Linked DNA regions of Massilia litorea. The protein of the gene in region 1 interacts with the protein of each later gene in a pairwise test. Links are inferred from orthologs where the notes say so. Each region holds a gene or a part of one and is shown on either strand. Other genes may lie near its edges.

Region 1 (5,237 bases):
TGACGCCGATCTGGGGCGCTGCAAGGCCGGCGCCGTTGGCCGCGTGCATCGTGTCGAACATGTCGGCCACCAGCGCCGCCAACTCGGGCGTGCCGAACCCGGTCACGGGCTCGGCCACGCGCAGCAAGCGCGCGTCGCCCATCTTCAAAATCTCACGTACCGCCATGTCCGTTCTCCTTCGCCAGCTGGGCCAGGAAGCTGCGGAAGCCGGCCGCGGTTTCCGGGTGCTTCAGCCCCATCGCGGCCATCGCCTGCAGGTAGCCCAGTTTCGAACCGCAATCATAACGCTGTCCTTCGTAACGGTAGGCGAGCACGCGTTCGGCGCGCATCAGGGCGGCGATGCCGTCGGTCAGCTGGATCTCGCCGCCGCTTCCGGCACCCAGGTTTTCCAGGTGCTCGAAGATGGCGCCCGACAGGACATAGCGCCCGACCACCGCCAGCGTCGACGGCGCCTCTTCCGGCAGCGGCTTCTCGACGATGCTCGACACCAGTTCGAGATTGCTGCGGTAGGACTCGGCCCTGACGATGCCGTACTGGCGCGTGTTCTCGCGCGGCACGTCCTGTACCGCCAGCAGGCTGCAGTTCTCGTAGCCGTAGACCTCGGTCATCTGGGCCAGCACCGGCGCGGTGCCGGGCCTGGTGTCCATGAAGTCGTCGGCCAGCAGCACGGCGAAGGGCTCGTTGCCGACCACCGGCCGCGCGCACAGCACCGCGTGGCCCAGGCCCAGGGGCGCCGACTGGCGGATGTAGATGCAGGTGACGTTCTTCGGGATCACCCCGCGCACCAGCTCGAGCAGGGCCTGCTTGTTGGCCGCTTCCAGCTCGGCTTCGAGCTCGTAGGCGGTATCGAAATGGTCTTCGATGGCGCGCTTGTTGCGGCCGGTGATGAAGATCATTTCGGTGATGCCGGCGGCGACCGCCTCTTCGACCGCGTACTGGATCAGCGGCTTGTCGACGATCGGCAGCATTTCTTTCGGCTGCGCCTTGGTGGCGGGAAGGAAGCGGCTGCCCAGGCCTGCGACGGGAAAGACGGCCTTGCGAATCTTGTTCATCTCGTACTCTCTTCGTTTATGTATTCTGTCATGTGGCGTTCGCCCCGGCGAGCAGGGCCAGCAGGCCCGCTTCGTCGAGCACGGTCACGCCGAGCGACTCGGCTTTGGCCAGCTTGCTGCCGGCCTCCGCGCCCGCGACGACATATGAGGTCTTCTTCGACACCGAACCGGACACCTTGCCACCTGCAGCCTCGATCAGCGCGCCGGCTTCATCGCGCGACATCGTCGGCAGTGTCCCGGTCAGGACGAAAGTCTGCCCGGACAATGCGCCCGCATCAAGGGCGTCCGACTCCTCGGGCAGCTGCGCCAGCAGTTCCCGGCGCAGGTCGGCCAGCGCTTGCACCGTCTCGCGCTTGCCCGGCGCCGCCATCCACGCCTCGAGCGCGGCGACCAGGTTCTCGGGCAATCCGAAGACGCTGAACACGCGCAGGTGGGCCAGGTCGTCGAGCGTGCGTCCAGCCAGCAGCTGACGCGCGCGCGGCTCGGTCAGTTTCGGAATGCCGAGCGCGGCCAGCAGTTCCACTTCGTCCAGGCGCTCGCGCAACGCGGCCTTCGGCGGGTGCTCGCCCTGCGGCGCCACGCCGGTCTCCAGCAGCGCGTCGAGCGCGGCCTGGTTCTTCGGTTCGGCGAAGAAGTCGGCGATCGATTCGGCCACGGTGCCGCCGATATCCGGCAGCACGCGCAGCAAGGCGGCGGGCGCGCGGCGCACCAGCGCCAGCGAACCCAGCCAGTCGGCCAGGGTTTTCGCCGTCGATTCGCCCACATGCCGGATGCCGAGCGCGAACAGCAGGCGTTCGAGCGGCGGCCGCTTGCTGGCGGCGATCGCATTGAGCAGGTTGTCGGCCCATTTGGTCGGCACTTTGCCCTGTTTTACCGTCTCCGGAGTGCTGCCGTCGCGCTCGTCCGCCAGGCGCTTCATCTTCAGCAAATCGTCGAGGGTCAGTTTGTACAGGTCGGCCACGCCGTGGATCAGGCTGCACTCGACCAGGCTGTCGATATAGCGGTCGCCCAGGCCCTCGATGTCCATCATGCGGCGGCCGGCGAAGTGGCGGATCGCTTCCTTGCGCTGGGCCGCGCAACTGAGGCCTCCCGAGCAGCGGGCCACCGATTCGCCCTCTTCGCGCACAACGTGCGAGCCGCACACCGGACAGGTGCCCGGCAGCGTGTAGATCGGCGGCTCCGGCACCGGGCGGCGCTCGAGCACCACCGACAGCACCTCGGGTATCACGTCGCCGGCGCGGCGCACGACGACCGTGTCGCCCACGCGCACGTCCTTGCGGCGTACCTCGTCCTCGTTGTGCAGGGTGGCGTTGGTGACGGTCACGCCGCCGACCGACACCGGCACCAGCCGCGCCACCGGGGTGATCGCGCCGGTGCGGCCGACCTGCACGTCGATCGCGGACACCGTCGTCAGCGCTTCCTCGGCCGGGAATTTATGGGCCAGCGCGAAACGCGGCGCACGCGACACGAAACCGAGCGCGCGCTGGTCCGCCAGGCGGTCGACCTTGTAGACCACGCCGTCGATCTCGTAGGGCAGGCCCGGACGCTTCTCGCCGATGCTGCGGTAGTAGCCGAGCAGGCCGTCGCGGCCCGTGACGACCGCGCGTTCCTTCGACACCGGCAGGCCGAGACGGTCGAACCAGTCGAGCACGGCCGAATGCGATTCGGGCATCGGCGCACCTTCGAGCAGGCCGATACCGTAGGCGAAGAAGCGCAGCTTGCGCTGGGCCGTGATGCGGGCGTCGAGCTGGCGCAGGCTGCCGGCGGCGGCGTTGCGCGGATTGGCAAATTCCTTCTGGCCGGCGTCGCGCTGGCGCTGGTTCAGCTTCGCGAAGTCTTCCTTGAACATCAGGACTTCGCCGCGCACTTCCAGCACCTGCGGGATGTCGCCGCCATGCAGGCGCAGCGGGATCACGCGCACGGTGCGGATGTTGGCGGTGACGTCTTCGCCCGTGTAGCCGTCGCCGCGGGTGGCGGCCTGCACGAACACGCCGTTCTCGTAGCGCAGGCTCATCGCCAGGCCGTCGAATTTCAGCTCGGCGGCATAGGCGACCTCGCCGTTGTCGAGTCCTTCACGCACGCGGCGGTCGAAATTGTCGACGTCTTCATCGGCAAAACCGTTGTTCAGCGAGAGCATCGGCACCGCATGCGTCACCTGCCTGAACTCGGGGATCGGGGCGGCGCCCACGCGCGAGGTGGGCGTGTCGGGCGAGACTGCTTCCGGGTGCGCCGCTTCCAGCGCCTGCAGTTCGCGGAACATGCGGTCGTACTCGGCGTCCGGAATCGTCGGCGCGTCAAGGACGTGGTAGTTGTAGATGTGGCGGTTCAGTTCCTCGACGAGCGCCTTCATCCGCGCGATGTAATCGTCCGGTTCGCTAAGCTTCATACTCACTGCGGCCTCAGCTGAACAGGCGCAGCGCGCGGGTCGAGCCGGCGGGGATGTCGGCCGCTTCCATCTCGGTATAGAAATCCTTCACCTGGCCGGCGATTTCTTCCAGCGTGGAGTCGAGCAGCGGCTGCTCGAAATCGTCCACCATGGCCGCGTCCAGGCGCAGCATCAGGTCCTTCGCGCACTTCACCATCGCGCCGAAGCCGTCCCGGCTCGGGGCCACGCAAGGCACGTCGAGCAGCAGGGTCAGGCGGTCGGTGGAGTCGGCGCCCATGTTCACGTTGGTCGACAGCGTGAACAGCACACCGCCGGCGCCGTCGGGCATGGCGAAGCGGCCGCTTGGCCCCACGTCGAAGCCGGCGCTTTCCAGCGCCCCGATCAGGGTCGACATCGCCCACGGCGTGCCCTTCGATTTCAGGTTGACGCCCAGCTGGGCATCGTGGCCGGCGACGAATTTGTGCAGGGTGCGCGCTTCGCTCATCACTTCGATCATGTCCGGCACTTCCGGCTCGGCGCCGATTTCGTCGGCCACGGCGCGCAGGCGCGTGACGAGTTCCGAATATTCGAGTTCGTTCAGGGCCGTGGTGCGCGTGGCCATCTGCACGCCGGCCTGCAGTTTGGTGTAGACGCCGCCATGCACGATCGGCTCCCAGTCGCCGCTCACGGCAAGGCCGATGAAGTGGATCGGCTTGTTGCCGACGCGGCGCAGCTTCTGCAGCGCCGGCAGGATCTTGTCGCCGCGCGCCGCGCCATCGAGGGCGAGCGGGATCATGCAGTCGATCAGCGGGTCGACCAGGTTCTCGGCCAGTTCGGCCGGCGGCGTGTCGGCGCTGGTACCGGGGATGGTGCCGGGCAAGGGCGCAATCGGCTCCAGCGCGGCAGGAGCATCCGATCCGCCGCCTGACGCCGAAATGCCGGTTGCGGCGCCGGTGCCGAAGCCCGGTTCGACCGGTCCCATCGACGGCGTGGCGCCGATATCGAGCACCGGTTCGCTGCGCTCGGCCGGCGTGCCGTCGGGACGCATCAGGACGTCGTCGTGGTCGGAAGCGAAGGCGCGCTCGACGCTCTTCCTCGCCTTGTGCTCCTGCCACTTGTTGTAGGTGATGACGCCGACGACGAATACGCCGCCCGCCGCGATCAGGCTCATTTGGAAGTCTGTCATGCTGCTTGTGCCTCTTGTGCGAAATGGGTGGCGGACTCCATGTCCACCGCCACGATGCGCGATACGCCCTGCTCCTGCATCGTCACACCGATCAGTTGATTGGCCATTTCCATCGCAATCTTATTGTGCGAAATGAAAAGGAATTGGGTATGTTCCGACATGCGCTTCACCATGCGGCAGAAGCGCTCGGTATTTGCGTCGTCCAGCGGCGCGTCGACCTCGTCCAGCAGGCAGAACGGCGCCGGGTTCAGGCGGAACATCGAAAACACGAGTGCCGTGGCGGTCAGCGCCTTCTCGCCGCCCGACAGCAGATGAATCGTCGCGTTCTTCTTGCCCGGCGGCTGGGCCATCACCTGGACGCCGGCATCGAGAATTTCGTCGCCCGTCATCACGAGCCTTGCCTGGCCACCGCCGAACAGGATCGGGAACAGTTCCGAGAAATGCGTGTTCACGCGCTCGAAGGTGTCCTGCAGCAGGTCGCGCGTTTCCTTGTCGATGCGGCGGATCGCGTCTTCCAGCGTGGCGATCGCCTCGTTCAGGTCCGCGTTCTGCGAGTCGAGGAAACGCTTGCGCTCGGTGGCGGTCGCCAGTTCCTCGACCGCGGCCAGATTGACGGCGCCGAGCGCCGCAATCG
Region 2 (5,457 bases), 1.8 Mb from region 1 along the record:
CCAAAGCGCGCCAGCTCGACCTGTATGCCGGCGGCGTCTACATGGGGCGGCATGAGGGGCGCCAGCTGCGCGGCCTGGAGCAGGGCGCGCAAGCGTATATCGGCAAGCCGCTGGCCGCGCTCGACGACGACGAGATGGCGCGCCTGGTTGCCCTGATCAAGGCGCCGAACGAACTCCATCCGCTGCGCAACCGCCAGGCCTACGAACGCCGCCTGGCGCGGGTAAAAGCAGTGCTGGCAGGGCGCTGCAAGCCGGACGGCTGGCTCGACACCAACTACGCGCATTGCGCCCCCTGAGCGGCGCCATTGCGGCATCCAAGCAACAGCTATATATTTCTTTGTAGAAATAATAATTGGCCTGTGAGAAACTCTCGATCATCAGGCCGCATCGTCTTTTCCGGGTAGCGGCACCGTCCATTTTCGGGAGGGCAGCATGTTCATCGTCTGGGGAAAGAAACCCGTTTATCGCAGGCTCGGCTATGTTGCCCACTTCTGTCCGATCTGCCGCGGACCGAAGCCGTTCGAGATCCGGCGCGTCGGCTCGGCCGGCCACCTGTATTACGTCAGCTTCGGTTCCGGCGAACTGGTCGGTTACGAGCGCACCTGCCAGGAATGCGGCACGGCGCTGCAGGCGGAACCAGCCGACCACGCGGCGATCGCGCAGCGCCTGGCGCCGCTGCCCGAGCTGATCCGCGCAACCTTCCCCCAGCTCGAGCAGGTGTTCGCGGCCAGGCTGGCGCTCGAGGAGCAGGTGCGCTTCAACCCGGCAGCGCTGTCGGCGGACGACCGCCAGGCGCTGATCCGCGGCCCCTTCCTCCTGATGTCCGCCAAGGTGGACCAGCGCTTCGCCCGCACCCATATGGACATCGGCATCGGCCTGGCCATTGCGGGCGCCATCGCCCTGACGCTTTTCGGGCCGGGGCTGGTCCATCTGATCGCGCCGTCCACGGACGGCGGCAACCTGGCCCTGTCCTGCCTCGCCGTCGGCCTGGCTGCCATCGTCTGGCAGGCGGTCGCCTCGCGCCCGCGCTTCGTGCGCCGCGCCGTGCTGCCGGTACTGGCCCGGGCCCTGCGGCCCCTGAAACCGACGCAGCACGAGCTCGAAGCCATCGTCGCCGAGCTTGGCCAGCTCAAGCACAAGATGGCCAAGCGCATCGATGTCGCGGAGCTGCAGGCGCAGCTCGGGCCCAGGGCAGGGGCTTGACGAACATTGGTCCGCTGCCTCGTCCGTAGGGTGGGCACCCCGTGCCCACGCGGATTCGACATGCCGGCAACAGGCAGGCAACAGCCCGATGGGTGCGTGCATGCGATTTCAGGCGCACAGGGGCTATTGCCTGTGCTTCAAGCGGTTGACGTGATCCGCGTGGGCACGGAGTGCCCACCCTACGAATGAGGCCGCAGACGCGCTCATCGCGCCATCCCGCGCTGCTTCGCCGCAGTGCAAGATGAAACAGTATAATGTTCTGCTCCACCCTCTCCAATTCCGTCCGCAGAACATCATGCAAGATAAATATAGTCCCGCCGAAGTTGAACAGGCCGCGCAGGCGTACTGGAAGTCGATCGATGCCTATAAGGCCGTCGAGAACGACCCACGTTTCCCGAAAGGCAAGTACTACGCCTGTTCGATGCTGCCTTACCCATCCGGCAAGCTGCACATGGGCCATGTGCGCAACTATACGATCAACGACGTGATGTACCGCTACCTGCGGATGAACGGCTACAACGTGCTGATGCCGATGGGTTGGGATGCCTTCGGCATGCCGGCCGAGAACGCGGCGATGGCGAACAATGTGCCGCCGGCCGAGTGGACCTATTCGAACATCGCGCACATGCGCGGGCAGATGGAATCGATGGGCCTGGCCATCGACTGGTCGCGCGAGATGACCGCCTGCAAACCCGAGTACTACAAGTGGAACCAGTGGATGTTCCTCAAAATGCTCGAAAAGGGGATCATCTACCAGAAGACCGGTACCGTGAACTGGGACCCGGTCGACCAGACCGTGCTCGCCAACGAGCAGGTCGTCGACGGCAAGGGCTGGCGTTCGGGCGCGCCGATCGAAAAGCGCGAAATCCCGATGTACTACGTGCGCATCACCGATTACGCCGACGAGCTGCTCGACTTCGTCGACAACAAGCTGCCGGGCTGGCCGGAGCGCGTGCGCACCATGCAGACCAACTGGATCGGCAAGTCGGTCGGCGTGCGCTTCGCCTTCCCGCACGTGATCATGGACGACGCCGGCGAACTGATCAACGAAGGTAAACTCTACGTCTTCACGACCCGCGCCGACACCATCATGGGCGTGACCTTCTGCGCCGTGGCGCCGGAGCACGCACTGGCCCAGCACGCGGCAAGGAACAATCCGGAGCTGGCCGCCTTCATCGCCGAATGCAAGCTCGGTTCCGTGATCGAAGCCGACATGGCGACGATGGAAAAGAAGGGCATGCCGACGGGTCTCTTCGTCACCCACCCGGTCTCGGGCGAGCAGGTGCCGGTCTGGGTCGGCAACTACGTCCTGATCACCTACGGCGACGGCGCCGTGATGGGCGTGCCGGGCCACGACGAGCGCGATTTCGAATTCGCCAAAAAATACGATTTACCGATCAAGCAGGTGGTCGAAGTCGAAGGCCAGGAATATTCGCTGGATGCATGGCAGGAGTGGTACGGCGACAAGGAACACGGCCGTACCATCAACTCGGGCAAATATGACGGCCTCGATTACACGGCGGCCGTGAATGCGGTGTCGGGCGACCTCGCCGCCCAGGGGCTGGGCGACAAGAAGGTCACCTTCCGCCTGCGCGACTGGGGCATCTCGCGCCAGCGCTACTGGGGCACGCCGATCCCGATGATCCACTGCCTTGAGTGCGGCACGGTGCCGGTGCCGGAAGCCGACCTGCCGGTCGTGCTGCCCGAGCACCTGGTCCCGGACGGCACCGGCAACCCGCTGAACAAGGACGAAGCCTTCCTCGCCTGCTCCTGCCCGAAATGCGGCAAGCCGGCGCGCCGCGAGACCGACACGATGGACACCTTCATCGATTCGTCCTGGTACTACATGCGCTATACCTCGCCGGGCTCGAACGATGCCATGGTCGACGCCCGCAACGATTACTGGATGCCGATGGACCAGTACATCGGCGGCATCGAGCACGCCGTCATGCACCTGCTGTACGCGCGCTTCTGGACCAAGGTCATGCGCGACTTCGGCCTGGTGAAATTCGACGAACCCTTCGTCAACCTGCTCACCCAGGGCATGGTCCTGAACGAGACCTATTATCGCGAAGACGCCTCGGGCAAGAAGACCTGGTACAACCCGGCCGACGTCGAACTGACCTTTGACGACAAGGGCCGTCCGCAGAACGCGGTGCTGAAGGCCGACGGCCAGCCGGTCACCATCGGCGGCACCGAGAAGATGTCGAAGTCGAAGAACAACGGCATCGACCCGCAGGCGCAGATCGAGCAGTACGGCGCCGACACCGCGCGCCTGTTCACGATGTTCGCCTCGCCGCCTGAGCAGACCCTGGAGTGGTCGAACAGCGGCGTCGAAGGCGCCAGCCGCTTCCTGCGCCGCGTCTGGGCCTATGGCTACGCACAGCGCGAGCGCATTGCCGCCGCGCTGGCCGCGGGCGAATCGACTGCGGGCTTCGACGATGCCCAGAAGACCCTGCGCCGCGAAGTGCACAAGGTCCTGCAGCAGGCCGACTACGATTTGAAGCGCATCCAGTACAACACGGTCGTCTCGGCCTGCATGAAGATGCTCAACACCCTGGAGTCGGCAAAGCTGGCCGACGGTGCGGCGTCCGACGCGGTCATTGCCGAAGGCTTCTCGATCTTCCTGCGTTTGCTGAACCCGGTCGCGCCGCATATCACCCACGCGCTGTGGCAGGACCTGGGTTATGCCGGCGTCCATGGCGACATCCTGAACGTGCAGTGGCCGCAAGTCGACGCGCAAGCGCTCGAGCAATCCGAGATCGAGATGATGATCCAGGTGAACGGCAAGCTGCGCGGCTCGGTGAAGGTGGCCAAGGACGCCGACAAGGCGGCGATCGAAGCGGCGGCACTCAGCTCCGAGGCGGTCCAGAAGTTCATCGAAGGCACGCCGAAGAAGGTCATCGTCGTGCCCGGCAAACTCGTCAACATCGTGGTCTAAGACATGCGCGCTCACACCTCCTACTTTGCGCGCGCCTGTGCGGCGCTGCTGCTGGTCACGACGCTGTCCGCCTGCGGCTTCCACCTGCGCGGTTCGGACGGCGCGTACAACATGCCGTTTTCGAGCATCTACCTGGCCTTCGGCGAGACTTCGCCGCTGGGCAATGAGCTCAAGCGCAACCTGCGCGCGATCGACAAGGTCGTCATCGCGACCACGCCGAAGGATGCGCAGGCGCGCTTCGAAGTGATTTCCGAAGCGCGCAACAAGGCGGTCCTGTCGCTGAACAACCTGGGCCGCGTGCGCGAATACCTGCTGACCTACACGCTCGTATTCCAGGTGCGCGACGCGACCGGCAACCTGCTGCTGGGGCCGACCGAGATCACGCTGCGCCGCAATCTCGCCTTCAGCGAGGAAGCCCTGCTGGCCAAGGAAGGCGAAGAAGCGCTGCTGTACCGCGACATGCAGTCCGACCTGGTGCAGCAGATCATGCGCCGCCTGGCCGCGCTGAAGCCACAGTGAGAGCGTAATGCAATTGAGGCCCGAGGCGCTCGAGCCCCATCTCGCGAAGGGGCTCGCGCCGCTGTATGTGATCACCAGCGACGAACACCTGCTGGCGCTGGAAGCGGCCGATAAGATCCGCCGCGCCGCGCGTGCGGCCGGCCATACCGAACGCGACGTGCTCACCGTCGAGCGCACCTTCAAATGGGGAGAATTGCTGGCGGCGAACCAGGCTTTATCGCTGTTCGGCGACAAGAAGCTGATCGAGCTGCGCATCCCGAGCGGCAAGCCAGGCAAGGACGGCAGCGCCGCCCTGCAGGCCTATGCGAAAGACCTCAGTCCCGACAACCTGACACTGATCACGCTGCCCAAGCTCGACTGGCAGACAGCCAAGGCCTCGTGGGTGGCCTCGCTGCAGCAGGCGGCGGTCTACATCGAGATCCCGAACGTGGAACGCGCGCAGCTGCCGGGCTGGATCGGCCAGCGCTTGAGTGCCCAGGGCCAGAGCGCGGACCGCACGGCGCTCGACTTCATCGCCGACCGGGTCGAAGGCAACCTGCTGGCCGCGCACCAGGAAATCCAGAAGCTGGGCCTGCTGCACGAGCCGGGCAAGCTGAGTTTCGAGCAGGTGCAGGATGCGGTGCTGAACGTGGCGCGCTATGACGTGTTCAAATTGTCGGAAGCGATGCTGATGGGCGACCCCTCCCGTCTGGCGCGCATGCTCGAGGGTTTGAAAGGGGAGGGCGAAGCCTTGCCGCTGGTGTTGTGGGCCGTCTCCGAAGAAATCCGCACGCTGTTAAAATTGAAGGCCGGGA

Evidence for each region.
Region 2: the proteins of ligA (region 1) and leuS interact in binary tests that used the Escherichia coli proteins (3 or more experiments, as listed by UniProt). The link is inferred for Massilia litorea from one-to-one orthologs.

The regions. Positions count from the first base shown.
Region 1 is NZ_CP062941.1:3,480,401-3,485,637, reverse strand. Bases 760-3,770 are described here. They hold ligA (NAD-dependent DNA ligase LigA), read right to left. Parts: upstream 3,439-3,770; coding sequence 1,081-3,438; downstream 760-1,080. Other genes in these bases: LPB04_RS15670 (cell division protein ZipA C-terminal FtsZ-binding domain-containing protein), read right to left, coding at 3,452-3,770; galU (UTP--glucose-1-phosphate uridylyltransferase GalU), read right to left, coding at 760-1,052. Also shown: def (peptide deformylase), read right to left, coding at 1-166; more of galU, read right to left, coding at 153-759; more of LPB04_RS15670, read right to left, coding at 3,771-4,603; chromosome segregation protein SMC, read right to left, coding at 4,600-5,237. UniProt on the Escherichia coli protein: DNA ligase that catalyzes the formation of phosphodiester linkages between 5'-phosphoryl and 3'-hydroxyl groups in double-stranded DNA using NAD as a coenzyme and as the energy source for the reaction.
Region 2 is NZ_CP062941.1:1,723,591-1,729,047, forward strand. The notes cover bases 1,114-4,344. They hold leuS (leucine--tRNA ligase), read left to right. Parts: upstream 1,114-1,498; coding sequence 1,499-4,144; downstream 4,145-4,344. Other genes in these bases: LPB04_RS07655 (hypothetical protein), read left to right, coding at 1,114-1,203; LPB04_RS07665 (LPS-assembly lipoprotein LptE), read left to right, coding at 4,148-4,344. Also shown: LPB04_RS07650 (transglycosylase domain-containing protein), read left to right, coding at 1-296; more of LPB04_RS07655, read left to right, coding at 433-1,113; more of LPB04_RS07665, read left to right, coding at 4,345-4,663; holA (DNA polymerase III subunit delta), read left to right, coding at 4,671-5,457.